Regions from separate parts of the Mesorhizobium montanum genome, predicted to be linked through region 3. Evidence: predicted binding sites of a transcription regulator. Region 3 holds the regulator's gene; each other region holds the start of a gene.
The links. Region 3 encodes PhoB, which activates phosphate uptake and scavenging genes when phosphate is short. Its sites were predicted from a motif close to TGTCATNNANCTGTCAT; they were not measured.
Positions count from the first base shown of each region.

Region 1: RFM68_RS28935 (acid phosphatase) is a predicted target of PhoB. The motif match lies at 5,970-5,986, and genes of this name have one in related genera.
Region 2: RFM68_RS13410 (PhoX family protein) is a predicted target of PhoB. The motif match lies at 5,857-5,873, and genes of this name have one in related genera.

Region 1 covers NZ_JAVIJF010000027.1:32,944-42,509, reverse strand. The annotation lists gene RFM68_RS28965 (fimbria/pilus outer membrane usher protein) at 1-598, shown strand, start outside; gene RFM68_RS28960 (Csu type fimbrial protein) at 611-1,630, opposite strand; gene RFM68_RS28955 (2OG-Fe(II) oxygenase) at 1,710-2,453, opposite strand; gene RFM68_RS28950 (carboxymuconolactone decarboxylase family protein) at 2,732-3,256, opposite strand; gene RFM68_RS28945 (OsmC family protein) at 3,262-3,684, opposite strand; gene RFM68_RS28940 (hypothetical protein) at 3,740-4,189, opposite strand; gene RFM68_RS28935 (acid phosphatase) at 4,295-5,827, opposite strand; gene RFM68_RS28930 (cytochrome-c peroxidase) at 6,048-7,301, shown strand; gene RFM68_RS28925 (tetratricopeptide repeat protein) at 7,483-9,336, shown strand; gene RFM68_RS28920 (hypothetical protein) at 9,451-9,566, shown strand, end outside.
Region 2 covers NZ_JAVIJF010000008.1:204,023-213,588, forward strand. The annotation lists gene RFM68_RS13385 (ABC transporter ATP-binding protein) at 1-88, shown strand, start outside; gene RFM68_RS13390 (ABC transporter permease) at 85-846, shown strand; gene RFM68_RS13395 (phosphatidylglycerol lysyltransferase domain-containing protein) at 1,109-2,146, opposite strand; gene RFM68_RS13400 (MarR family winged helix-turn-helix transcriptional regulator) at 2,379-2,870, shown strand; gene RFM68_RS13405 (GNAT family N-acetyltransferase) at 2,867-3,547, shown strand; gene RFM68_RS13410 (PhoX family protein) at 3,796-5,793, opposite strand; gene RFM68_RS13415 (hypothetical protein) at 6,189-6,527, shown strand; gene RFM68_RS13420 (phosphatase PAP2 family protein) at 6,599-7,300, shown strand; gene RFM68_RS13425 (helix-turn-helix domain-containing protein) at 7,390-7,659, shown strand; gene RFM68_RS13430 (DMT family transporter) at 7,823-8,749, opposite strand; gene RFM68_RS13435 (SMP-30/gluconolactonase/LRE family protein) at 9,235-9,566, opposite strand, start outside.
Region 3 covers NZ_JAVIJF010000001.1:395,268-404,833, forward strand. The annotation lists gene RFM68_RS01880 (CHASE domain-containing protein) at 1-1,450, opposite strand, end outside; gene RFM68_RS01885 (ATP-binding cassette domain-containing protein) at 1,703-2,503, opposite strand; gene RFM68_RS01890 (sugar ABC transporter permease) at 2,517-3,869, opposite strand; gene xylF (D-xylose ABC transporter substrate-binding protein) at 4,101-5,141, opposite strand; gene RFM68_RS01900 (ROK family protein) at 5,411-6,655, shown strand; gene RFM68_RS01905 (VOC family protein) at 6,812-7,249, shown strand; gene phoB (phosphate regulon transcriptional regulator PhoB) at 7,379-8,068, opposite strand; gene phoU (phosphate signaling complex protein PhoU) at 8,088-8,795, opposite strand; gene pstB (phosphate ABC transporter ATP-binding protein PstB) at 8,816-9,566, opposite strand, start outside.

The DNA of each region.
Region 1 (9,566 bases), on a different contig from region 3:
CGGGCAGGCGGATGCCGCCGTCATTCATTCCAGTTCCGGCACCACGGCGACCGCGCAGGTCGATGGCGCGATCGCGAGCATGGGTTCCGGGGTGTTCCTGACCGACCGGATCGACGACAGCTTCGCCGTTGTCGAAACAGGCGTGCCCAATGTCGGCGTCTTCTATGAAAATCGCCCCGCCGGGACGACGGATGCGCATGGCCGGCTGCTGCTGCCGGGCCTGCGCTCCTATCAGAGGAACAAGATCGCCATCGGCGCCGCCGACCTGCCCGTCGACGCTGAGGTCGCCACGACGCAGGACGTCGTGGCGCCGGCCGACCGCGCGGGCGTGCGCGTGGACTTCCGGGTCCGCACCAATATCAACGCCGCGGTGCTGGTCGTGTCGACACCGGACGGACAGCCGCTCGCGGTAGGATCGCAGGTCGAGGTCAACGGCAATCCGGATGTCCTCGTCGGCTATGACGGACGCGCCTACGTGACAGGACTTGCAGGCAGAAATACCCTGACGGCGACGACTGCCCAAGGCTCCTGCCAGGCGTCCTTTTCCTACCGATCGAGAGCCAACGAGCAGGTGGTCATTCCGGTCGTCTGCCGCTGAAACCCGGCGCCCTCAGTAAGTGACCGTCACGACGACGGTGTCGCTGTAGGCGCCCGGCGCGGGCGTAATCTGCGCAGGCGCGCGCGCATAGACGCTGTATATCTGGTCCAGACCGATACCGGTGCCGGCACTGGTATCGGTTCCGATCGTATTGCCCCAAACGGTGGTCCGAGCACTGTCGCTGTACAACGAATAGGTCACGGCCTTGGCGCCGCTGGTCATCTTCCGGTTGGCCACCGTGGCCCCGGAACCGGCGCCGGCGCCCAAGCCGACGGTGTAGGGCGTCGAGTTGGTACAGCGCACCGTGATCGAACCTGTCGCGTCGGTATTCGAGGCCAGGACACCGACCGAACCAAAGTTGACGCTGGAAGCCGAAACGGTGCAGTTGGCGTTGACGGTCGCTGTCCAGGCCGAGCCGCTGGACGTGGCCTGGCGCGTGCCGGTCGGGCAGGCGGAGGTGGATCCGGTCTTGTAGTCATAGCTAGCAGCCGGCGCGGTGGTCATGGTCCAGATATACGATCCGGGTCCCGCGGTGGTCTGGTTGGCGAACACCCTGCCATATACCGTCACCGTGGCGCTGGCACTTCCCGAGGAACCCAAGCTGAGATCGTAGGTGGTGCCAACGGGATAGAGACCGTAGGCCGTGGTTGCCAGGCCCCACGACCCCCAAATCGTCGTTCGCGAGGCGTCGCTATAGAGTTCGTGGACAAGTCGCTCCGTGCCCGCCGCAAGCCGGCGGTTGCCTGCCGAATTCGTTTGGCCAGGAGAGAGCTCGACGCAAAGGCGCACCGTCTGGTTGGCCGTCCCAGTGCAGTTGACCGAGAACGTCGAGGTCGTATCGACCGCGCCGCCGCTCAGGATATCTATCGCGCCATATGATCCGCTGGAGGCTGAAACGGAACAGCTCTGGGAATGGGCATCCTGCATGCCGAAGGCGAGCAGCAGCACAAGCATGACCGCCGCCCGCACGACTCCGCGTGCAAGCGCGACCGCCGACCTCCCCGTCTCGAACCTCGGCTCGTCCCTGTCCATCTACCCTGCCTATCACAGGAGGCCGCGGAGCAGAAAGCGTGTCGGCAATTCAGGACGAAGGTCGAAAGGGCAACTCACCTCACTTGGCGTCGTGGAAGATGATCCCGACCGTGTGCCGCCGTCCGGAGCGCAGGCGGCTGACGCCGTGGCGGAGATTCACGCGGCAATAGCCCTTGGTGCCCTGCACCGGCCGATTATGCACGGCGAAGATCACCGCGTCGCCGCGCTTGAGCGGCACCACCTCGGCGCGGCTCTGCATACGCGGGCGCTGCTCGGTCAGCACAAATTCGCCGCCTTCGAAATCCTCGCCGGGCTCCGACAGCAGGATCGCCACCTGCAGCGGGAAGGCGAGCGCGCCGTAAAGATCCTGATGCAGGCAGTTGAAGTCGCCGGGGCCGTATTGCAGCAGAAGCGGCGTCGGCTTCGTCTGGCCTTCGTCGTGGCAGCGCTTCAGGAAGGCAGCGTGGTCGGCCGGGTAGCGGAGTGCCGTGCCCATCTTCTCGTTCCAGTCATTGGCGACGGTGGCGAGACGCGGATATAGCGTGGTGCGCAGGCCCTCGATCAGGTCCGGCAATGGGTATTTGAAGTAGCGATATTCGCCTTTGCCAAAACCATGGCGCGCCATGATCACATGGCTGCGGAAATGCTCCTCCTGCGGATAGAGCGCGGCGATACCGGCGCATTCTTCCGCCGAGAGCAGGCCGAGCATGACGGCGCAGCCATGGGTGTTGAGATCGGAGACCAGCGCGCGCCAGTCTTGCGCCGCGACGCGGGATTCGGCGGAGCGGCTGGCGCGCCTGGTGTTCTGAGAATGGATGGTCATGAGCGCCTCCTTTGATTGGTATCAAAGTGGGGCGAGCGGGATATGGCGGCCACCCGATACATGACAAAACCGGCGAGGCGCCGGAGCTGCCAATCTCCCCCCTTGCGGGGGAGATGCCCGGCAGGGCAGAGGGGGGTGCTGCCCGCCGACGTCTCAATTTTTCTTATGTCGAAGCTTGCGGAAGCTTTCGCTGCTACAAGGCACGCAAGCCGGCGATCCTTCACACCCCCCCTCTGGCCTGCCGGCCATCTCCCCCGCAAGGGGGAAGATTGGCAGCTTCACCGCCTGCGATAACCCTCCAGCTCCGGATCGAGCTCCACCTTCACCGCATTGGTGAACACGCAGGTCGCTACCATGATGCCGGCGAAGGCGGTGAGATTGACGAGCAGCGTCTCGTCATAGCGTGCCTTGAGCGCTGCCCAGGTTTCGTCCGGGACGGCATTGGCATCGGCCGCAGTCGCGTTGGCGAATTCTATAAGAAGGGTTTCTTCTGCCGTCGGCTCGATCGCCTCGGGATCGAGCCCGCTATCGATCAACGCCCGGCGGAAGAAGGTCACCGGGATCTCGGCGCGCATCGTCTCGGCGATCGCCTTCGAGATCAGCCAGATGGCGCGGTCGTCGAGCGTGGGCCTGAGCAGGTCGCGCAGGGTGAACCATTCGGCGTAGATGCGGTGGGCGGCCGGCGAATGGAGCAGGATGCGCTTCATGTTGGTCATGCGGCCGCGCAGCGCGAGCTCGCGGTCGTGCTCGGCGCGGATGTCGTCCGAGGCGGTCGCGTAGTCGATCGGGGAAAGATGCGCCATCGCCCTCACCTCAGCGTCGCGTGAAGTGCCGGCGCGCTGCGCAGCGTGTTGGAAACGGTGCAGATATTTTCGGCATCCTCGACGATGCGCCGCTTGGTGGCGGCGTCGAGGTCTCCGGCGATCTCCAACCGGATGTTGAATTTTTCGACCCGCGACGGCTCGTCCTTAGCCTTCTCGCCGCGGACATCCGCCCTCACCTCGCTAAGCCTGTCGGCGACGCCGAGACGGGTGGCGGCGATGCGGGCGCTGAGCACCATGCAGGCCGCGAGCGAGGCGTAGAGCAGGTCGAGCGGGTTGAAGCCCGGCGCGCTTACGGCGGTGACGACGTCGACCATGCCGCCGGTCGGGGTGGTGACGACCGGCAGGCCGCCCGGCTGCAGGACGGCCAGCGCGCCGGTGGTTCTTGTCCGGACCTTCAGTTCAGCCATCGCGTTTCCTTTATCTTGCTCAGCTGGTCGGTTGATGTACCACGGCTCGGCTGGCTTAGAGATGTTGCCAAATCAGCTTGAGCGGTGAGCCAATCGCCTGCTCAATCCTTCGCAATTGGTCAGCACCGAGGGACGTCGCTCCAGGATTGACGACCAAAAGCGCGCACGTGCCGAACGCAGCGGGCCATACATAGCGAAGGTCGTTGAGCGACGTGGACTTGCCGCAACAAGGCGTCACGACCGTCAGGTTGCTAAAATCCGAAGCGGCTGCCTGATCCATGGAATCGCCCCACCAATCCTCTAGATCGCTCCCGCAGAAGGCGCAGTGGATGCTTTCCGTATTCGCGCCTGCGTCGAAGAAAGTCACCGCTTCCTTGTATTCGATTCCGACATGGTCAGCTTGGGGGAACAATCCGCGCACGATGTTGGCAGCCTCCTCAGCCGCCGTCCTATCGGGCCGCCAGTAGGGATCGTCTGGAACCATGTGCAGGTAATTGTCGGACATGGCACCGTTTGTGGCAGGAAGACTGATCCTGGCAAGTACCCTTGCGGTTGCGCCAACGAAAAAAGGCCCGCCGGAGCAGGCCTTTCGCAAGAATAGCTTCGACGACTACTTCGTCAAATCGAGCGCCGCCGTCAGGTCGCCCATCGGCGGCTGGTCGTTGTTGCGCAGCGCCTTGTCGCGGGCGACGATGCCTTGCAGCACCGGCAGGTCGTAGCGGTTGGTGATGAAGCGCAGGATCGAGGTGGTGTCGTACTGCGTGTGGTCGACCATGCCCATCCTGGCATAGGGCGAGATGATGAAGGCCGGGATGCGGTTGCCCGGGCCCCAGCGGTCGGCCTTGGGCGGCGCGACGTGGTCCCAGAAGCCGCCATTCTCGTCGTAGGTGACGACGACCAGCATATGAGCCCATTGCGGGCTCTTCTCCAGATGCGCGACGAGGTCGGCCAGATGCTGGTCGCCCGAGGTCACATCGGCATAGCCGGCGTGTTCGTTGAGGTTGCCCTGCGGCTTATAGAAGGAAACCGCCGGCAGCTTGCCGTCGTCGATCGCCTTGATGAACTCGGTGCCGCCGAGGCCGCCATCCTTGATGTGTTCGGCACGCGCGGCTGTGCCCGGCGCATAGGCGGCGAAATAGTTGAAGGGCTGGTGGTGGAACTGGAAGTTCGGCACCGGCGTCGCGTTCTTGCCGTCGAGCGCGGCCTGCCAGGCGCCTGAATACCAGGCCCAGCTGACGCCCTTCAGCGACAGGAGATCGCCGATGGTGATCTCATGCTGGGGCGGCAGCGTGGTCGGCTGCGTCGGATCGGCAAGCGCCTTGTCACCGCCCTCGGCCGGCTTGTTGGCGCTCGGCTGGTAAGGCGGCTGCATGGTGTTGACGGCATGGAAGTCCGGGGTGATTGCACCGTCATTGGCGAATTTCGGCACGCCGCCCAGCGCCGAGGGCGGCGAATTGTCGGCTACCTTCAGCGTCACGCCGTCCGGTTCGACGACGGCGATCTGGCCCTTGACCGGGCTGGTGTCGGCATTGGGGTAGACCGGCACGCAGGCACAGGCGAGCATGAAGTGGTTGAGGAAGGAGCCGCCGAAGGCGCCCTGGAAGAAATTGTCGGCGAGCACGTATTTCCTGGCGATCGGCCACATCGGCAGGATCGAGCCGTCATAATGGCCCATCACCAGCGCGCCGGAATCGGCCCAGGCGACGAACTTGTCATTCTTGCCGCCGTCGATCTGCATCTGCTCCTGGTAGAAGCGGTGCCAGAGGTCGTGCGTGACGACGCCGGTGCTTTCGTTGAAACCCTTGGGATCATCGATGGCGAAGACGGCGTTGGCGAGATGCGCGCTCTGCGCTTCCGTCACCGCCGGCGTCACGCCCTTGCCGGTCAGTCCGCCCCAGGCCGGCGGCAGTTCGGAAAGCGGCTTGCCGTCGCGGTCGAGTTGGCGCGCCTGGTCGGGCGACACGTTGGCCAGGCCATTGGCGCCGGGGAAGCCGCCATAGAGATTATCGAAGCTGCGGTTCTCGGCGTAGATGACGACGACGGTGTCGATCTTATCATAGCCGGGGGGAGCCGCCTGGGCAGCAGCGGTGAGCGATGCCAGCGCCGTGGAGGCGAGGCAAAGGGAGAGAAAGGACCGGATCATCGGGAAATGCCTCGTGGCTAGGGAATGGCTGGAGGACGGCAATGCAGGCATGCGGCTACATCAATGCCCAGCTACTTCGATGCCTTGTCACCTTTGTGACAGTTGCGCCCCGGCCGAACACGGTTTCGTGAGCGGGAACGCCGGTCATCAATCCGTTGCACTCGATCCTTAGGTCGCGAAGGAAATCGGGCGAGAGAAATCAGGGATGTCGCCGAGGACGATGGGACGTCGGAGAAATCATGCGATCGCCATTGCAGTGGCCTCGATAGTCGGCTTCACCGCGCCTGCCAATACCGCTGAGCCGGCTGGTGTCCATCCCGGCCCGATGACGCGCGCGGAGGCCTATGAGCGGGCCGACGCGCTGACGGCGCTCGGGCGGCAGATGTTCTTCGACCCTTCGCTCTCGGCCTCGGGCAAGCAGGCCTGCTCGTCCTGCCATGATCCCAACCATGCGTTCGGACCGGCCTCGGCGATGCCGGTCGAGATGGGCGGACCGAAGCTCGACCAGCCTGGCGTTCGCGCCGTGCCATCGCTGCGCTACCTCCAGGCGGCGCCCGCCTTCACCGAGCATTTTTATGACTCCGAGGACGAAGGCGACGAGAGCGTCGACAACGGCCCGACCGGCGGCCTGACCTGGGATGGCCGCGCCGACCACGGCAAGGACCAGGCGAGGATCCCGCTGCTGTCGTCCTTCGAGATGGGCAACAAGGATGCAGCCCAGGTGGTCGCCAGCCTGCGCAAGGCGCCCTATGCCGATGCCTTCAAGGCGGCGTTCGGCGCCGATGTCCTCGACCATCCGCAAGACGCCTTCGACGCCGCGGTGGAAGCGCTCGGCACGTTCGAGCAGAGCAGCACCGATTTCTACCCCTATTCCAGCCGCTACGACGCCTTCCTTGCCGGCAAGGCGCGGCTCTCTGGACAGGAGCTGCACGGCCGCATGCTGTTCGAGGACGAGGGCAAGGGCAATTGCGCCAGTTGCCATCCCAGCGAGCCCGCCAATGACGGCGAGCCGCCGCAGTTCACCGACTACGGCCTGATCGCGATTGCCGTGCCGCGCAACGCGGCGATCCCGGCCAACGCCGATCCCGATTATGTCGACCTTGGCCTCTGCGGCCCGCTGCGCACCGACTTCAAGGGCCGCAACGAATATTGCGGGCTGTTCAAGACGCCGACGCTGCGCAATGTGGCCTTGCGAAAAAGCTTCTTCCACAATGGCTACTTCCACACGCTGCGCGAGGCGGTGGCCTTCTACGCAAGCCGCGACACGGATCCCGGCCGCTGGTATCCGAAGAACGCCGACGGCACGGTCAACAAATTCGACGACCTGCCCAAGGCCTATTGGCCGAACCTCAACACCGACCCGCCCTTCAACGGCAGGAAACCCGGCGGCAAGCCGGCGCTGACCGACGCCGAGATCGACGACATCGTCGTCTTCCTCGGCACGCTGACCGACGCCGACCAGGCGGGGCAGTGAAGCGGCTGCGCCAGCGCCGCCAGATAATCGATCCACGGACGCAACCAGTGATTGCCCGCTGAAACGGCTCGGCTAGAATGCGGCACGCCGTTAGCAGTGGCGCTGCGGGTTTCGGCCGAAGGGGTGGGTGGAATTGGTCCGGATTTGGCTCAAGCCTTCATGGCGGGCACTGGCTTGCTTCTTGCTGGCGAACGCCGTTGCCGCGCCTGCAGCCTCGGCCATTCTGCTGACCTCGCTGCTCCCTGCCCTCGCAGCCAGCAGCGACTGCGTCAGCGACGACGAGGTCGATCCGGCGGTGCGCATCCAGGCCTGCACGCGCATGATCGACGACGCCACGGAGCCACGGCGCAACAGGCTCATCGCCTATTTCAAGCGCGGCACGGTGTGGTCGGAGCGCCATGACTACGACCGCGCCATCGCCGATTTCAGCGCCATAGTCGACCTCGATCCGACCGAGGCCAGCGGCTATTTCGGCCGGGGCGTCACCTGGTTGTTCAAGGGCGACAACGACCAAGCTATCGCCGATCTCGGCAAGGCGATCAGCCTCGATCCACGGGTTGCCGACTACTACTACAATCGCGGTGTCGCCCACACGTACAAGGGCGAGGACGACAACGCGATATCCGATTACGGCAAAACGATCGACCTCAATCCGGACGACGCAAGGCCCTTTTACAATCGTGGCCTGACCTGGTTCAGGCGGGGCGACAACGACCGCGCCATCGCCGATTACGACCAGGCGATCAAGCTGGAACCAAACGACGTCGAATTCCTGAACAGCAGGGCCGATGCATGGGCCAGCAAGGGCGACGAAGCGCGTGCGCTCGCCGATTACGAGGCAGTGATCCGTCTCGACCCCAAGAACGCACATGCTCACTACCGGCGTGGCAATGCCCGAATTAACAAGCGCGATTATGACGGCGCCATCGCCGACTATGACTCGGTGATCGCGGCCGATCCGAAAGATGCCAGTGTGTACTACAACAGGGGTCTCGCCCTGTGGAACAAAGGTGATCCGGACCGGGCGCAGAGCGATCTCGACACGTCGATCGGACTCGACCCGAAAGACGCCGCGGCCTATCGGACTCGGGGGTCGGTTCGGATCGACAAGGGCGATTACGACCGCGCCATAGCCGACTATGACCAGGCGATCACCCTCGACCCGAAGCAGGCAGGCAGCTATTTCGCTCGAGGCTCAGCCTGGTCTCTGAAACGCGACTATGACCGCGCTATTGCCGATTTCGACCAGGCGATCGCTCTCGATCCAAAGCTGGAGGGTGCTTATGCCGGCCGAGCCATGGCCTGGCTGCGGAAGGGCGACAATGATCGCGCCATCGCCAACTATGAGCAGGTCATCATGCTAGACCCGACAGATGCCAGCGCTTTCAACTGGCGGGGCTTCGCGTCGGCCAGGAAAGGCGACGACGACCGCGCCATCGCCGATTTCGACCGAGCCATTGATATCTACGGCAAGAATGCGGGATTTTTCTACAATCGTGCCAGAAGCTGGACAGCAAAAGCCAATTACGACAAGGCCACTGCCGACTACGATCAGGCCATCAATCTCGATCCCAACTTCGCCAATGCGTATAGGGGCCGCGGCCTCTTGCATTTCTATTCCGGCGCATTCGCCGAAGCGCAGGGCGATTTTCGCCAGTTGGCGGTCCTCAAGTCCAACGACGCCTATGCCGCCATCTGGCTCGACCTGGCCGAGCGCGGCTCCGGTGCGCCGAGCCATCTGCGGGAGGCGGCCGCCAAGCTCGATATGACGAAATGGCCGGCGCCGGTGGTGAGCATGCTGCTCGGCGACAAGACGCCAGCCGAGACGCTTGCGACGGCTGAGGACCCGAACCCGGAAACCAAACAGGGGCAGGTTTGCGAAGCCAATTTCTACACGGCGGAAGTCGACCGGCTGCAGGGGTATAATGACGAAGCCTTGCGGCTCTACCGGCTGGCGGCGAGCGATTGCCCAAAGACTTTCCTGGAATACCGCGCCGCCAAGATGGCTTTGCACGCACTCGGCACTTCGCCGTGACGAATGGAACCGAACTGCCGGACGCCGATGGTTATCGGCATATGTGAGCTAGGTTATAGGAACGCCGAACAGCGTCTGCTATATTAGCGGCTCTTCACGGGACGGGGGTCTCGCATGAGGTTCATCGCGGTGCAGGAGCCGCCCGGCAGCAGCTGGGCAGTATTCGATGCGGGCAATGGCGCGCCGGCCGAATATGCCGGTCGCGTACTTATCGGTTTGACATGGCGCGA
Region 2 (9,566 bases), on a different contig from region 3:
GGCGGCCGGCATCCAGTTCCGCGATCTCGACACCAAGAATAGCTCGCTCGAAGAGATCTTCGTCAATCTTCTGAGGCAAGAGCCATGAACCTGCGCGCTGTGTGGGCAATCTACCGGGTGGAGATGGCGCGCGCCTTCCGCACGGTGCTGCAGAGCATCATCTCGCCGGTGATCTCGACATCGCTCTATTTCGTCGTCTTCGGCTCGGCGATCGGCTCGCGCATCACCGAGATCGACGGCATCAGCTACGGCGCCTTCATCGTGCCGGGCCTGATGATGCTGTCGCTGTTGACGCAATCGATCTCGAACGCCTCCTTCGCCATCTATTTCCCAAAATTCGTCGGCTCGATCTATGAGCTTTTGTCGGCGCCGGTCTCCTATCTCGAGATCATCATCGCCTATGTCGGCGGTGCGGCGACCAAGTCGATGATTCTCGGCCTGATCATTCTGGCGACGGCGGCGCTGTTCGTGCCGCTGAGGATCGAGCATCCGTTCTGGATGATCGCCTTCCTGGTGCTGACGGCGGTGACGTTCAGCCTGTTCGGCTTCATCATCGGCATCTGGGCAAAAACCTTCGAGCAGCTGCAGCTGGTGCCGCTCTTGATCGTCACGCCGCTCACCTTCCTCGGCGGCAGCTTCTATTCGATCCACATGCTGCCCGGCATCTGGAAGACGATCACGCTGTTCAACCCGGTCGTCTATCTGATCAGCGGGTTCCGCTGGAGTTTCTACGGCAAGGCCGACGTCTCGGTCGGCGTCAGCCTCGGCATGACGCTGGTGTTCCTCGCCGTCTGCATCGCGATCGTCGCCTGGATTTTCCGGACGGGATATCGGTTGAGGAACTGATCCGTTTCGTTCCAAGCTCTGCCGGGTGCAAGCCTGCGTGATTAGCCGAAGCGCCTGCCACCTCGTCATCCTCCGCTTGACCCGAGGATCCTGTGTCGTGACTTCGACGCGCCGCCCCGGTGCAGAATCCTGCTCCGTCGTATCCTACGGCTGAGGTAACGGCATGGATCCTCGGGTCTGCGCGCGTCGCTACGCTCCTTGCTCCGCCCGTGGATGACGAAGCCGGGATGCATCGGCCAATCGCGGAGATTCGCTGTGTCTCCTAGATCGCCTTCAGCAGGCGTAGCAGCCCGAGCATTTCCACGAAAGTTCCTTTGCGGAACGCGATATAGGTCGGCTCCTCGACACCGTGGAAGCGGCGCTTGAAGGCCGCCTGGCCTTGCAGGTTGAAGCGCGAGCGGTTGACCCAGGGCGACTGGTAGGCGCGCTTGAAGGCGCCGCGCCAGAAGCCCGACTCGGCGAAGCCGCTGGGCTCGATATCGAGCAGCGGCGAGAGGCCGAGCGTTACCTGCGAGATACCTTCCTCGCGAAAGCGGTCGACGGCGAATTTGGTCAGCCCGATCTCGGCATGCGGCGTGGCGTCGACCTGCTTGCGCTTGAAGGCGGTGGTGTAGCCGATGACCTTGCCGTCGCGGAACAGCGGGTCGAAATCGAGGATGGCGAGAAGCCGGCCTTCAGGACTGTGCAGGAGGAAGCGGCGCATGTCGGCGCCGAGCTCTTCGGAAAAGCGGCGGTTGAGGAAACCCATCTCCCAGCGCTTGATGATACGCTCTTTGCGCCAGTCGGCGGAAAGCTGGATGATCTCCTCGTGCAGCCCGTCGCCGCTGTCCTCGGCGAGGACAAAGCCCTTCTTCGTCAGCCAGCGCTCGGAATAGCGCACGGTCTCGTTGCGCCTGCCCGAAAAATCATGCGCCGGGAGATGCAGCCTGGTGTCGATGCCGAGGCGATTGACCTGATAGCCTAGGCCGGCCAGCATCTTGGCCGTGTCGGCGCCGATCTGGACGAACCAGGGGCTGCCGGCGGCCTCGACGAAGCGCTTGATATAGGCCGGGCGGTCGGCCGGATCGGCCACCGGATCGCCCAGCGCGAAATGACGGCTCATCTTGGTGCCGAAGGCGATGTAGCCCGCGCCATCGCTGAAATAGGACAGTTTCTGCTGCACGGCCGTCGAATAGGCGAGCGAGAAATCGCCGTGGCGGCGCACCAGCGCCAGGCGTTCGGCATCCGTCAGTTCGCGTAGCGGAACCTTGGGCGCCACGGCATCGAGAAGCCTGTCGAGGTAGATGCGCAGGGGCGCCATGAGCTCCGCGTGCCAAGAATGGATGACCTGCCGCCCTCAGGTCGCGAATCGCTGGCGACCGCTGCGGCCACGTCGCGTCAGCGCGATATAGGATGCAATTGGCGGCGAATGAAGGGCAAATGTCCGAAAGCGTCCGCTATCGCTCGTCGGCGACCGGAACTGTCTCGCAGTATCGGTTTGAGTTTTCCATGCAATGTTATATATCAAGTTATCGTTATGCGGTGGATGAACCATGGAAGACGTTCTTCGATCCCTCGGCTTTCTCTGCCTTGGCAGCCGTATGAAGCGCATAGGCGAGCAATTGCAGGCCGATACGCAGCGTGTGCTCGACCGCCTGGACGTGCGCATCCAGTCGAGCCAATACCCGCTGCTCGCCGCGCTCGACAGGCTAGGCCCGCTGCCGGTCGGCGAGCTGGCGCAATCGCTCGACGTCGCGCAGCCGGGCGTGACGCGCAGCGTGGCACTGCTTGCCGAGCTGGGGCTGGTCGAGGTCCGTCCTTCCGATGACGACCAGCGGCGCCGGATCGTTTCGCTGAGCCGCAACGGCCGGCGGCTGGTCGACCAGGCGAAGCGGGACGTCTGGCCGAGCATCGAAAACGCCGTCGCCGATCTGTGCGCCGATCTTTCCGGACCGCTGCTCGGCCAGCTTGCCGCCATCGAGGATCGTCTGGCCGCGACGCCGCTCGATCGCCGCGCCGAAAACGCCAAGGTTGCCGCGTCATGAAACATTTTCTCGACCGCCCCATCTGGAGCGCGCTTGCGACGCGGCACCGGGCTTTTGCCGAAGGGGATGACCTTGCCAGGCGGTACCGGCCGTCGATTGTTCCTTTCGCCGCCACCGCTGCCGACGACGCGGACAGCCTGAGGGCGCTGGCCAGGCTTCTGCCGCCGCGCGAAACCGCCGTCCTTGTTCAGGCGGATGAGATCGTTCTGCCGGCGGAAATTTCCGCGACCTCGACCGCGACGCTGGTGCAGATGATTGCCGAACAGCCGATCCCGGCTGCATCCGATGCGCGTATCCGGCAGCTGACAAAGGACGATGCGACGGAAATGCTGGCGCTTGCGTCGCTCACCAAGCCCGGCCCCTTCACGCTGGAGGCGCTGAGCCTCGGCGATTTCTGGGGCATCAAGATCAACGGCAGGCTGGCGGCGATGGCCGGCGAGCGCATGAAGCAACCCGGCTGCAGCGAACTCAGCGGCGTGTGCACGCATCCGGATTTTCGCGGCGCGGGCCTTGCGCGGCTGCTGTCGCTGTTCGTGGCGGGCAGGATCGCGGCGCGCGGCGAGGTTCCGTACCTCCATGCCTATGACAGCAATACGGCGGCGATCAGACTCTACGCGTCCATCGGCTTCCGCTTGAGGAGCACGATGAACATGGCCATGGTTCAACGCGCGGGATGAGTGCGCGGCTTCGTCATCCACGGGCGGAGCAAGGAGCGAAGCGACGCGCGCAGACCCGAGGATCCATTCCGTTACGCTAAGGCGTTGCAACGGTGCAGAATTCTGCTCCGCTGTGCCCCACGATCTCGGTCGCGGAATAGATCCCAGGGGTCTTCGCGACGCCGCTGCGCGGCTGCTTCGCCCTAGGATAACGACGTTGGGGAGGCTTCGGCCAATCCCCAACGTCCTTGCCGCAGGATTCCGGCCTATCACACCGCGATCTTGCCGCCGCCCTGCTTCGTAATGGCGATGACGGACGGCCGCACCGGCATGTCGGGCTTGAAGTCCGGCCAGCGGGTCGACGGATCCTCGTAATAGGACGGGCGGCCGAAACCTTCCCAGTCCTCGCCGCCATCGCCCGGATGCTGGACGGCGACAAAGGCGGTCTGGTCGTCAGGCGCGAACAGCGGGCCGCACATTTCGGCGCCGATCGGCACGCGGAAGAACAGTTTTGACGTCGCCCGCGCCAGGCCTTCGGTGTCGACAGCCCAAAGGCCGTCGGTGCGGCCGGTGGCCTTCGGACCCTGGCCGTCGGTGGCGACCCACAGGCGTCCGGCGGAATCGACGGCGCAGTTGTCGGGCATGCCGAACCAGCCATGGGCAGTGGTCGAGGTCGAGAAGGTGGCGCCGACATCGGCAACGGAAGGATCGCCGCATTTCAACAGCACTTCCCATTTGCCCTTGCTGGCGGTGAAGTCGCCGCCATCCTCGACGATCTCGATGATATGGCCGAAGGCATTGCCGGCACGCGGGTTGGCGGCGTCGACCTGCTCTGTCTTGCGTTTCGAATTGTTGGTCAGCATGACATAGACCTTGCCGTTGCCGGCATTGGGCTGGACGTCCTCCGGACGGTCCATCTTGGTGGCGCCGAGCAGGTCGGCGGCGCGCCGCGTCTCGATCAGCACGTCGGCCTGGGAAGCAAAACCGTTCTCGGCCGTCAGCGGACCTTGGCCGAAGACGATCGGCATCCACTCGACCGAACCGTCCTCGGCGAACTTCGCGACATGCAACGTGCCGTCGTCGAGCAGGTTCATGTTGGCGGCCCGATCGTTCGGATTGAACGTGCCTTTGGTGACGAATTTGTAGACATAGTCGAAGCGCTCGTCGTCGCCGAGATAGAAGACGACGCGGCCGTCCTTGGCGACGATCGATTCGGCGCCCTCATGCTTGAAGCGGCCCATGGCGGTGCGCTTCCTCGGCACCGAGTTCGGATCGTTGACGTCGACCTCGACGATCCAGCCAAAACGGTTCGGCTCGTTCGGTTCCTTGGCGAGGTTGAAGCGGTCGTAATGCGCGCCCCATTCATAGGCGCCTTCCGGGATGCCGAGACGCTTGTAATTGGCGGCTTCCTTGTGGCCTTCCGGCAATTCGCCAGAGAAATAGCCGTGGATGTTTTCCTCGGCCATCACGTAAGTGCCCCAGGGCGTGACGCCGCCGGCGCAATTGTTGACGGTGCCGATGACCCTGGCGCCGGACGGATCGGCATTGGTCTTGACGCGGTCGTGACCGGCGACCGGGCCGGAGAGCGCCATTTCGGTGGTGGACATGATGCGGCGGTTGAGCTTGCCGTTCCGCACGACCTGCCATTTGCCGCCTTGCTTGCGGATCTCGACGATGGTGCCGCCATGCGCTGCCATCTCGACGTCGACCTGCTCCTTGCTCAGCGGTGCGACCTCGGCGGCCTTCTTGCCGTCCTTCTCGACAACATTGACGATGCCGGGGAACATCAGGTGCGGGTTGGTGTATTCGTGGTTGACGACCAGCAGGCCATGTTCGGCGGAGCCGTCGATCGGGATATAGCCGACATAATCGTTGTTGTAGCCGAACTGCTTCGCCTGGGCTTGGGCCGACTGTTTCGCCGGATCGAACTCCGGCGAATCGGCGAACAGCGGATCGCCCCAGCGCAACAGCACATCGGCGTCATAGCCCGGCGCGACATGATGCCTGTCGTCGATACCGGCCTCGATCTCGTCGAATTTGAAAGCGGAGCCTTCGGCGGCGCGCGCCTCGTCGGCGGCGACCAGCGCCAGCGGACTGACGGTGGCTGCGATGGCCGAGACGGCCAGCGAGCCCATCAGAAAACCGCGGCGCGAGAAACGCGCGGCGATGATCTCGCCCATAGTGCGGTTGTCGGTCGGGTTGATGGGCGGCCCGTCATTTTGCTCGAGCTGGCTGGTGCGGAAGCGGGTCTCGGGGTTCACGGTCATATGGTTTCCTCCGGCTTCTTGAGGTGGCTTGAGTTTTGACCTTTCGACCCCTAAAGCGCGTCGATCACATTTTCGTGACATCGCCTCGACGTACCATCTGGTGATTGGCGAAGCCGTCGGCAGGGCAATGAGGGGCGGAGCCGACCTAGCAAACAGAGGCGCCGTGACGATCGCTTCAAGCAAGGACAACGCCCAGCGTGTAATGCTGATGGCCAACGCTGCCGCCGCCCCTCATCCGCCTGCCGGCACCTTCTCCCCGTATAGTGACGGGGAGAAGGGAGCTTGCTGCGGCCTTCACCTATCCTCCGCGGCGATCAGCTTGACGGCTTCACCCGCTTGCGAAACAAGGGCTGCGGCCGGCGTGGCGACGGCGCTTCAAAAAAGGGGACGGCAAGGTGAGCTTCTGGGGGCTGGCGCAGCTTGGCGCCTCAACGGTGATGTTCCTGCTGGCGGCAGCGGCGGCCAAGCAATGGGGGCTGTCGCCGAGCCTCGGCAATATCCTTTTGACGCTCGCGCTCTATTCCGCCGGCAATCTGATCATGCTCAGGCTGGTGCGCGAGTTCGGCATGTCGGTGTCGTTCAGCCTGTCGGCGGTGATCCAGCTCGTCGCGGTCAATGTCGTGGCGCTCGCCTTCTTCGGCGAGCGGCTCAATGCGCTCCAGGCGACAGGCATGGCGCTGGCGATCGCCGCTGTCGCACTGATCACGCTCGGGCCCTATATGCAGAAGCTCTAAAAGCAATTCCAGGAAAAGTGTGAAGCGGTTTTCCGTCCGGAATTGCGTTAGATACTTGAACAAGGCCCCTGATGAACCCATCCGTCGGCGCATTGCTTACCAGAATCGAGTTCCCCCTGCTTCTGGCCGGGCTGGTGATCGCTGGCGGGCTGTGGGGTTTTGTGGAATTGATGGAGCTGGCTCAGGCGACGACGCCGCATGCGTTCGACACCCAGATCCTGCTCGCCTTCCGCCATGCCGGGCAGCCGAACAGCCCGATCGGCCCGGCTTGGCTGCAAGGTGCGGTTCGCGACATCACCGCCCTCGGCAGCACCAGTGTGCTGGTGCTGATCACGACGGCGACCATCATCTACCTGCTGCTGATCCGCAGGGCGGGGACGGCGCTGTTCGTATTCGCCGCCATAGCCGGCGGGCAGGTGCTTTCTAGCCTGCTCAAGCTCGAGGTCGACCGGCCCCGGCCCGATCTCGTCTCGCATCTGGTCAGCGAGACGTCGCTGTCCTTTCCAAGCGGGCACGCCATGCTGTCGGCGGTGACCTATCTGACGCTCGGCTCTTTAGCCGCGCGCTTCCTTCCGGACCGCAGGACGAAGATCTTCGTGCTTTGCCTTGCCGTGCTGATCGCAGTGCTGGTCGGCATCAGCCGCGTCTATCTCGGCGTGCATTGGCCGTCCGATGTGCTTGCCGGCTGGTGCGCTGGCTTTGCCTGGGCCATGTTATGCTGGCTCGCGGCGCGCCTGCTGCAGCGGCGCAAAATGGTGGCCGACAGCGACTGATCGATATCTGATGCATATTAAATGATGCTTGAGACATTGTAATATTTACAATATGCATCTTTTTTGGCTTCAGAGACGGGTTCTCGCCGATGATCACTGCCGCACAGATGCGCGCCGCGCGGGCGTTGACCGGTATCGACCAGAAGACGCTCGCCGAGCGGGCCGGAGTCTCGCTTCCGACAATCCAGCGCATGGAAGCGAGCGACGGTGTCGTCAGGGGCGTGGTCGACACGCTGATGAAGGTCATCCAAGCGCTCGACGCGGTCGGCGTGGAGCTGATCGGCGAGAACCAGGCCAGCGAGCGCGGCGGCAGGGGCGTGCGCCTCAAGACAACCGCGGCGCAGAACCCGCAAGGCTGAGCCGCTGCCGCGTCGGCCCGCAAAGGCTGGCATCGCAGCGGCCGGATTTGCCGGCGGTTCGCCGTTTCACTGAAACGCCGAACCGTCCATCTTTTTGCCTTGCGCAATTCCGGACGAAACCCGTTACGCACTTTTCCTGGAACTGCTCTGGCGTGACGCTTTCTCAAACTGCCGCTTCGATCGGCTCGGCAAGTTTCGGGTTGGCGCGCGCGGCGATCAGGCAGCCGGCGACGATGAGACATGCTCCGGTCAGCGTCGTCCACGCCACATCCTCACCGAAGAAGAACCAGCCAAGCGCGATCGCCCAGATGAAGGCCGAGTATTCGGTCGGGATCAGATATTGCGCTTCGGCGCGGGCGTAGGACCAGCTCATCAGGAATTGCCCGGCGAGCGACAGCATTGCCACTCCGGCCAGCGGGAGCCAGAAATTCGGCGGAAGCGCGACGGCAAGCCACGGCGCGGCGAGAGCAAGGATGATCGCCACGCAAAGGTTCTGAAACAGCATGATCTCGAGCGGCTTGGCCAACAGCGCCTGTTGCCGGGCGAGGACCAGATTGTAGCCATAGAACACGGTCGATACGAGCACCGCCGCCGTGCCGAGCAGGGCACCGTGCGAATAGCTCTCCCGCCCGAACTGGCCGGCCAAGATGATCGCGACGCCCGCGATGCCGGCAAGCGACGCCCACACCGCCTGGCGCCGGATCCTTTCGCCCAGCAACAGCGCGGCCAGGAAAAGCGCAAACAGCGGCGCGACGAAGCTGAGCCCGATCGCCTCGGCGAGCGGCAGCCTGGCGAGACCCCAGAAGAATGAGACCAGGACAATGCCGACGACCGCGGCGCGCAGCGCATGCAACCTCAGCACCGGCCTAGCTGGCCTTGAGCGCGGTCCCGCCGACCAGGCCGCGCCCGCAACCAAAGTCGCCACCGCGCTGCGCCACAGCAGCGTGTTGTAAACGCCCACCGCCATGGCCAGGGACTTCATCGCCGCGTCCATCCCCGACAGAAGGAAGATCGCCAGCGCGCAGACGAGCACCGGGATCATCGGCGAAACTGCACCGTTCAGGCTGGATGTCTTCACGGCTTGGCTCATTGCTGCCGGATATCCCGGAGCGAATGGCAGAACCAGATGGCAGCGCCGGTCGATATGGCGGTCCAATCCAAGTTGGCGTCGTTGCTTCGCGGCGGCAGCTAGTGGCACTGCATAGGGATTTTGACCGGTCGGCTCTGTTTGCGTTGGCAGGTTGTATGCGTTGGAGATTGGCCGAAACGCCCATCGCGATCGTCATTCTAGGGCGGAGCAAGGAGCGAAGCGTACCGCGTAGACCCTAGAATCCATGCCGTTACCTTCGCCAAGGAGTGCAACGAAGCAGAATTCCGCACCGTGGCGGCGCTTCCAAGTCACGGCATGGATTCTATGGTCTGCGCCGCGTCGCTTCGCTCCTTGCTCCGCCATAGAATGACGAGGTTGGGGCGGCTTCGACCAATCCTGGGCGTTTGCGCTGATTTCACGGAAATGAACGGAAAAACCTTACACCAAGACAAACGGCAACCTTTCAAAATCCCTGTGTCGGGGAACTAGTCGATCTTCAGCGCGACGATCTCGCCTTCGCCCATCAGCGGCACGAAGATCCGCTTGCCGTCGGTGCCGATGTCGGCGCTGCCCGGCTTGAATTGCGCTATCACCGTCGGCGCGCCGTCGGGCCTGTAGCTGTAAAGCGTGCCGGTCATGTAGGCGGTGGCGTAGATGGTATCGCCGATAGAGATGACGCCATCGAGATTGGCGAAGTTCTGCGCGCCCGGCAGCGGTGCGACCGTCTTCGTGGCGAGGTCGACCGACAGCAGCCCGCCGGGCTCCGCCGTGCTGAAGTCAGGCTTGATGCCCTTGCCCCAGGAGGCGACGATCAGCC
Region 3 (9,566 bases):
GCCCTTCGACGCTCCAGTCGACCTTGAGAACCCAGCTTCCCTTCAGGGAATTGGTCGAGCTGCCGACTTCGCCATATTTCAGCGCGTTGGTGGCGAGTTCGTGGAAGGTCAGCCCGAGTGCCTGCGTCGTCGTCTCGTCGAGCAGCACTTCCGGCCCGGACAACACGCCTTCGGGGAGGTCCTTGCCGAACACCTGCCCGAGTTCGATACGTAGAAGATCGCCGAGAGCGGCCTTCTGCCAGCGCGAGCGCGTGAGCATATCCTGGGATGCCGCCATGGCCTGGAGGCGTGCCGAGAACGATGCGGAAAACTCCTTGACGTCGGTGGCTTGCGAGGCCGTCTGCCGCGCGATCGCCAGCACGCGGGTGATCGAATTCTTGATGCGATGCTTCATTTCCTGCAGGATCAGGTCCTTTTCCAGCAGGCTCTTTTCGGTCGCCTCGTGCAGCGCCGATTTCGCGTCATAGGCACGCTCCTGATAGCGCGCCACCAGGGCGATAGCGCCGGCAAGCAGCAATCCGAACATTCCAAGCATCACCGGAATGGCGCGCGAGGACGGTGGCTCGAAGGCGCTTGTCGGCCTGAACAGCACGGTCCAGGGCCGGCCCGCGACGACGATATCGCGACGCGCCAAAAGCCTCGCGCCGATACGTTCCGCCGGTGGTGCTTCCGAACGGAAAAGCAGATTGCCGGCCTCCGGCTTGCCGTCATAGACCTCGACATTGACCGGCAGCAACGGCGAATGGCTGAGCGCGACCTGGAACAGGTCGCCGGCGCGGAATGCGGCATAAAGAAAGCCGGCCGTCGAGGAGCGGCTTGCATTGATGACGTCGGGGGCGGTTTCGACGTTCAGCCGCACGAACACCAGGAAACCCGTGAAGGTTTGCGCCACGCCGGCGCCTTGGCCAAGCTGCACCACGCCGCTCGCATGTTGCTGGTCGTCGGCCATCGCCTTTTCGATTGCGGCGCGCCGTACCGGCTCGCTGAACATGTCGAAGCCGATGATCGACTGGTTGGACGTGTCGAGCGGCTCGAACAGCACGATGGGCGTCCGCCACGGCTGGGTCGTGGCGGGATATACCGGGTGGGCCGATCCATGCTCGTGCAGGATGTCGCGTTCGACCGCGGCCTCGTCGCCGGTTTTGGCGAGCCTGAGGAAGCCTATGCCGCGCAGGCCGGCAAAGTTGTCGCCGATGTTCAGCGCGGTGAAGAAAGCGTTGAATTCGCCGCGCGTGATGTCGCCGTTGCGCGCATCGAACAGCGCCTGCGTCGAGCGCAGCAGCGACAGATGCAGGTCGATGCGGCTTTCGATGCGGCTGAGCGCGTCGTCGGCGATGCCTTCGAATTTTATCCGCGCCGCCTCTTGCGTCGCGAAATAGGCGAAGCCCGCCATCGTCAGGCTGATCAGCGCGACGGCTATGAAGGCGACGATGGGAAAGAGTTTCTTCAACAGCCGGAGGTCCAGGAACGGTCGGACCTTTATGGGCAAGTCTGGATGACAAGACAATGGCGAGGCCAAACCATCAAGGCGGCTGGTATAGGAGCCGGCCGCCGACAGCCGGCCAGAGCGGTTCACCGTTTCATGGAAACGGCGAACCGCTCTGTCTCTTTGTTTTGACGCAATTCCGGACGGAAGGGCTACGGCGAAGGCGCCGAGCCTAACCGTTTCACACTTTTCCTGGAATTGCTCTGATTCATCGTGTCATGCCGCGATCTTCAGCGCGCCTGGCCCGGGGATGGCGCCAGGTGGGCATTTGCCGAGGATAATCATGCCGAGCACCTCGTCCTGGGTGACATCGGTCGTGCGCGCGGTGCCGACCACCTGGCCGTTCTTCATCACGCAGACCCGGTCGGCGAGTTCGAACACGTCGTGGATGTCGTGACTGATCAGGAAGATGCCGATGCCGTCGGCCTTGAGCTGTCTGACCAGTTCGCCGACCTGGGCCGTCTCCTGCGGGCCGAGTGCGGCCGTCGGCTCGTCCATGATCAGGATGCGGGCGTCGAACAGGATCGCACGCGCGATCGCCACCGACTGCCGTTGTCCGCCCGACAGCTTGATGACCGGCTCCTTGAAGCGCTGGAAGCGCGGATTGAGCCGACCCATCACCTTGCGCGCCTGGGCTTCCATGGCGGCGTCGTCGAGCGTGCCCCAGCCCGTCATAAGCTCGCGGCCGAGGAAGAGATTGGCCGCGGCATCGACATTGTCGGCCAGTGCCAGCGTCTGGTAGATCGTCTCGACGCCGTATTTCTTGGCGTCGCGCGGGTTGGAGATCGAAGCCTCCTCGCCATTGACGAATATCTGTCCGCCGTCGCGCTTGTAGGCGCCGGACAGGATCTTGATCAGCGTCGACTTGCCGGCGCCGTTGTGGCCGAGCAGCGCCATCACCTCGCCGGGGAAAAGGTCGACGGACGCGTCGTCGACAGCGCGGATGCCGCCGAAGGCGATCGAGACGTTGCGCATATCGACCAGCGGAACGCCTGCGGAAGCGGTTTTCTCTGTCATGATGTTCTCCCCCTCAGACGCGCTTGCGGTAGACGGTGTCGAGCCAGACGGCGATGACCAGCACGGCGCCGACGACGATGCTTTGCAGCGGCGAGTCGACGCCGAGCAGCACCATGCCGGACTGCAGCGACTGCATCAGCAACGCGCCCAGCATGGCGCCGAGCACGGTGCCGGAACCGCCGGCGAGCGACGTGCCGCCGATGACCGCCGCGGCGATGACCAGGAGCTCGTCCAGGGTGCCGAGCGCATTGGTCGATGAATTCTGCCTGGCCGACGAGATTGCCGCCGCGATCGTCGCCAGTACGCCCATGATCATGAATACCTTCATGGTGATCCAGCGCGTGTTGATGCCGGCAAGGTTGGCTGCTTCCGGATTGCCGCCGATGGCAAAGACATAGCGGCCGAAGCGCGTGCGCTTGGTGACGAAGGTCATGATCAGGCCGACGGCGACCGCCATCAGCACCGGAATGGCTATGCCATGCGCGATGAACAGCCCGCCTTCGGGAACGGTGATGTTGTTGGCGGCGGCGTAGCGGTTCACGATGCCGACCGGCCACGGATAGGAGTTGGCGAGCCACACCGCGCCCAGGATGATCGCGCAGGTGACCGTGGCCAGCAGCGTCTCGGCCCAGACCGGACGCAGCGGGAAGCGGAAGCGCTTGCGCTGCACGCGGCCGTTGAAATGCATGAATACGACAGCCAGGCAGGCGACGATGCCGACGGCCCAACTCCATCTGGCGCCGATCGAGCCCGCCGGGCCGCCACCCATCAGCTGGAACGTGGCGTCGAGCGGCGCCACCGTCTGGCCGCTGGTGACCCACCAGGCAGCACCCCGCCATACCAGCAGTCCGCCCAGCGTCACGATGAAGGCCGGCACTTCGAGATAGGCGATGATGAAGCCCTGGAAGGCGCCAATGAGCAGGCCGAGCGCCAGGCCGATCAGCAAGGCCAGGATCCAGATCCAGGGATTGCCCAGTTCAAGCCCGACGAAGCGCACCAGGAAATGCACCTGGGCAAAACCCATGACCATGCCGATCACACCTTCGGCCGATCCGACCGACAGGTCGATGTTGCGCATGACGATGACCAGCACCATGCCGGAGGCCATGATCGCCACGGCCGAAGTCTGCACCGACAGGTTCCAGAGATTTCGGGGCGTGAGGAACGTGCGGCTGTCGAAGTCGAGCGGATTGACGCCAAGACGCAGGCTGGAGATCACATGCAGCCCGATCCAGATCAGGAGCAGCGCGCCGATCATGCCGAGCATGCGGGTGTCGAGCTCGGTTGCCTTCAGGAACCGGGCGACGGCGCCGAGTTCCGACGCGCGCGCGGTGTCTGCCTGTGAGGTAGACGTCGTGTCGGTCATGATTTTCTCCCGCCGGCTTGTCCGTCTGACGCGGACACCGGGACCAACCTAGAAGCTATCCGCCAGAGGCGGAAACACAAATCTTTTTGAGAAAACGCCGCGGCTTTAAAGCAATTCCAGGAAAAGTGCGTAGCGGTTTTCCGTCCGGGATTGCGGCAACAAAGAACTGGAGCGGTTCAATGAACCGCTCCAGCCCGCGGCGCAAGTAACGTGATCGAACGTCGGTAAGGCTTAGTTGCAAACCTTGACGCTGCCGGCGGCAACGCCGGCGCAGACTTCGTCCTTCTTGATCCAGCCGGCGTCGATGACGACGTTGAGATTGTCCTTGGTGATCGCGACCGGTGTCAGGAACAGCGACTTGACGGTGTTGCCGCCGGGCGTCGTGAAGTCCTTGGCGCCGGCGATGTCGGCCATCTTCTTGCCATCGGCGAGCTGCGAGGCGATCTCGGCGGCGTTCTTGCCGAGCTCGCGCGCGTCCTTCCACACCGACACGGTCTGCGTGCCGAGCGCGATGCGGTTGAGCGCCGCATGGTCGCCGTCCTGGCCCGAGACCGGAACGGTGCCGGCCAGGCCTTGAGCCGTCAGCGCCGCGACGACGCCGCCGGCGGTGCCGTCATTGGCCGCCACCACCGCGTCGACCTTGTTGTCATTGGCGGTCAGGAACTGCTCCATGTTTTTCTGCGCATTGGCTGGCAGCCAGCCGTCCGTATAGGCCTCGCCGACATTCTTGATCTTGCCGCTGTCGATCGCGTCCTTCAGCACCTCCATCGAGCCCGCGAACAGGAAATCCGCATTCGGATCGGAGCCCGAGCCCTTGATGAAGACGTAATTGCCTTCCGGCTTGGCCTTGAACACCTCACGGGCCTGCATGCGGCCGACTTCCTTGTTGTCGAAGGTCAGGTAGAACACGTCCTTGTTCTCGATCAGGCGGTCGTAGCCGACGACCGGGATGCCTTCATCGAGCGCCTTCTGCACCGCCGGGCCGATCGCCGAGGCATCCTGCGCCAGGATGATCAGCGCGTTGGCGCCTTGCGAGATCAGGCTTTCGACGTCGGTCAGTTGCTTGCCCGGATTGGACTGCGCGTCGGCCGAAATATACTTGTCGCCGGCGGCCTCGATTGCCTTCTTCATCGCCGCTTCGTCGGTCTTCCAGCGCTCTTCCTGGAAATTCGACCACGAGACGCCGATTACCTTGTCCTTCGCCTCGGCTACCGACGCCAGTGTCAACGACATGGCAACGCCCGCCAGAATGGCGGCTGCGAATTTTTTCATGATATCCTCCCTGCGCCCTGTGCGGCGCGACCCAGACTGGCCCGAAGGCCGGCACAGAGGCTTTTTTTCGAGCCTCAAAAAAATAGTGATCCAGCAAAACGACACTGTCAACTGAGATTCTGATGGCTTTTGATGGGTCCGGCCATTTTTTTCGACGTCCGCAATAAATAATGACATGGGCTTTGGCTTCTGCCACTATCCCTAGCGTGTCGGCGACAGGCCATGGCATCATCACAAGGCCGCGATGACCCGGGAGGACGTGCGAGACGATGTCGGTCGGAATCCGCCATGACGATTTGCGCCGGCGCAATCGCGCCATGGTGATTTCGGCCGTGCGCCGCGCCGGCCAGCCCTCGCGGACGGAGATTGCCGCCACCACAGGGCTCAGCCACTCGACCATCTCGGCGATTTCCGCCGACCTGATCCAGGAGGGCATTCTTACCGAAAGCAAGGCCAACGAGCCGACGGCGTTGAAACGCGGCCGGCCGCAGATCGGCCTTGCGCTGAACCCTGAAGCCGCCGCGGTGCTGACCGTGGTGTTGTCGCTGAATTTCCTGTCGGTCGCCGTGATCGACTATGCCGGCCAGGTGATTGCCGAGGAACAGCAGCGCCTGGACACGCTTGTCATGCCGCGCGACCAGCTGATCGGCGAATGCATGGCAATCGTCCGGCGCCGGCTGCAGGATCCCGACCTCGACCTGGGCAGTGTCGCGCGTATCGCCATGGGTATTCAGGGCATCACCGACACCCATGCACGCGCCATGCTGTGGTCGCCGATCACGCCGTTGACCGACATTCCTTTTGCCGACATCCTCGAGACGGAATTCGGCATCCCAGCCACCATGGAGAACGACTGCAACATGATGGCGGTGGCGCTGCAGTGGCGCGACCCCGAGCGCTATCGCGACGACTTCATCGCTATCCTGCTCTCACATGGCATTGGCATGGGCCTTGTGCTGAAGGGCACGCTGTTCACCGGCACCCATTCCTCCGGCGGCGAGTTCGGCCACATGATCCACCGCCCGGGCGGCGCGCTTTGCCGTTGCGGCCGCCGCGGCTGCGTCGAGGCCTATGCCGGCAATTATGCGATCTGGCGCAGTGCCATGAAGATGGGCGAGGACGCCGAGCCGGTCGACGTCGGCGACGCCGATATGCGGGCCCTTGCCGCGAAGGCGCGCGAGAAGGACGGCCCGGAGCGCGAGGCCTATCGCCGGGCGGGCGAGGCGCTTGGTTTCAGCCTCGGCAGCCTGTTTGCGCTGATCGATCCGGCGCCTGTCGCGATGGTCGGCGTCAGCGCCGCCGCCTTCGACCTGATCGAGCCGGCGCTGCGGGAGGCGATCGCCCAGACCGCCGGCGGCCAGCACTCGAAATCGATCTCCTTCGACACCGAGCCGAACGAATTGCCGCTGATCCGCGAAGGCTGCGCCATGCGCGCGCTGACCTTCGTCGACCAGGAGATTTTCGCTCCCGGTGTCCAATCTAGGACCGGCGCGGCGGGGAAGAACGTGGCCTGAGGCGGCGTTGACACGCGTGGCTCATCGCCAACGTTCGGGATTGGCTGCTGCCTCCCGCGGGTCATCCCAGGTCCGCGCGTCGCCTCGCTGCCTGCCGCGCCGGAAGTATCGAACCCGTCCGTTGTCAGACCCGACCACATCTTGTAGATCGGACACATGGCGCTCAAACGGATGGACAACATAGGAATCGTCGTCGAGGATCTCGCGACGACGATTGATTTCTTTCGCGAGCTCGGCCTCGAGCTCGAAGGTCGGGCTATGATCGAAGGAGAATGGGCCGGACGTGTCACTGGGCTGGGCGATCAGCGCGTCGAGATTGCCATGATGCGCACGCCGGACGGCCACGGCCGGCTCGAGCTCTCCCGCTTCCTCACACCGCCTGCCGTCGCGGATCACCGCAACGCCCCGGTGAATGCTCTGGGCTACCTCCGCGTGATGTTCACCGTGGACGACATCGACGAGACGCTTGAAGGGCTCCGCAAGCGCGGCGCGCATCTCGTAGGCGAAGTAGTCCAGTATAAAGACGCGTATCGGCTCTGCTACATCCGAGGGCCTGAAGGGCTTCTCATCGGAATCGCCCAAGAACTCGGCTGAGCGTAATACGAAGACGGTGACCGAGCGACCAATGTCAGCGAGCGCATCTCACCAGAGCAATTCCAGGAAAAGTGTGACACGGTAGGCTCGGCGTTTTCGCCCGTAAGCCCTTCCGTCCGGAATTGCGGCCTAATCTTCCCTGATTGCGTAGCCTGCCCCGCGGATGGTGCGGATGACGTCCGGCATGCGGCCGTTGTTGACGGCCTTGCGCAGGCGGCCGACATGCACGTCCACGGTCCGCTCGTCGATATAGATCGTCTCGCCCCAGACATTGTCGAGCAGCTGGCTGCGCGAGAACACGCGGCCGGGATGGCGCATCATGAATTCGAGCAGCCGGAACTCGGTCGGGCCGAGCCTGATCTCGCTCTTTTTGCGGTAGACGCGATGCGATTCGCGGTCGAGCACGATGTCGCCGACCTTGAGCACGCTGGACAGCACCTCCGGCTTGGCGCGGCGCAGCAACGCCTTGACACGCGCCATGAACTCCGGCGTCGAGAACGGCTTGACCAGATAGTCGTCGGCGCCGGTCGAGAGGCCGCGCACGCGGTCGCTCTCCTCGCCGCGCGCCGTCAGCATGATGATCGGCAGCCGCTCGGTCTCGGGCCGCATCCTGAGACGCCGGCAAAGCTCGATGCCGGAAACCGCCGGCACCATCCAGTCGAGTACGAGCAGGTCGGGAACGTTTTCCTGCAGGCGGATTTCGGCCTCGTCGCCGCGGGTCACCACTTCGACCTGGTAACCTTCGGATTCGAGGTTGTAGCGGAGCAGCACCCCCAGCGGCTCCTCATCCTCCACCACCATGATGCGTGGCGCGATCATTGGCAGATAACCTTTTCCGTCACGCCGCCGGCGCCGACATTGCCGTCTCGTCCTGCTTCGGGCGGTTCGCGGGCAATTGCGTGCCGGTCAACACATAATAGGCGTTCTCGGCGATGTTGGTCACATGGTCGCCGATGCGCTCGAGATTCTTGGCGCAGAACAGAAGATGCGTGCAAGCGGTGATGTTGCGCGGATCTTCCATCATGTAGGTCAGGAGCTCGCGGAAGACGGACGTGTATTTGACGTCGATGCGCTCGTCGTCGTTGCGAAGCTTGGCCAGCGCCGTAGCATCGCCCACCGTATATTCCTGTATCACCGCCTGGACCTGGATCAGCACCAACTGCGCCATGGAATCGATCGAATGCGTGAGATCGCGCGGCGCGGCGCTGATGCCGACGGCGCCGACGCGCTTGGCGATGTTCTTGGCCAGGTCGCCGATGCGCTCGAGGTCGCCGGCCATGCGGATCGAGCCGACCACGTGGCGCAGGTCGTCCGCCATCGGCTGCCGCTTGGCGATCAGCGTGATGGCGCGGTCGTCGAGCTCGCGCTGCCGCGCATCCATGATGGCGTCTTCGGAGACGACGCGCTGCGCCAGCGCATTGTCGGACTCGAGCAGCGCCCGGGTCGAAGCGCCGACCATGGAACCGGCAAGGTCGCCCATGTCGTTGATGAGCCGGCTGATCTGCCTCAGATCCTCGTCGAAGGAAGCGACGGTATGTTCGGCCATAATGATGTCCTCGTATGAACTCAGCCGAAGCGGCCAGTGATGTAGTCCTGCGTGCGCTTCTCGCGGGGCGAGGTGAATATCTTCTCGGTCCGGTCGAACTCGACCAGCTCGCCGAGATACATGAACGCCGTCTGCCGCGATACGCGCGCCGCCTGCTGCATGTTGTGGGTGACGATCACGATGGTGTAGTCGGCCTGCAATTCGTCGATCAGCTCCTCGATCTTGGCGGTCGACAGCGGATCGAGCGCGGAGGCCGGCTCGTCGAGCAGTATCACCTCGGGCTTCACCGCCACCGTGCGGGCGATGCATAGGCGCTGCTGCTGGCCGCCGGAGAGGCTGAGGCCGCTGGCGTTGAGCTTGTCCTTGACCTCGTTCCAGAGCGCGGCGCGCTTCAGCGCCTGCTCGACGCGGCTGTCCATCTCGGCCTTGCCGATCTTTTCATAGAGCCTGACGCCGAAGGCGATGTTTTCGTAGATTGACATCGGGAACGGCGTCGGCTTCTGGAACACCATGCCGATCTTGGTGCGCAGCAGGTTGAGGTCCTGCGAGCGGTCGAGGATGTTCTTGCCGTCGAGCAGCACCTGCCCTTCCGCGCTCTGCTTCGGATAGAGCTCGTAGATGCGGTTGAGCACGCGCAGCAGCGTCGACTTCCCGCAGCCCGACGGCCCGATGAAGGCGGTCACGCTGCGCTCGGGCAGGGACAGGTTGATGTCCTTCAGCGCTTTCGACTGGCCATAGTAGAAATTGAGGTTCTTGATCTCGATCTTGGCC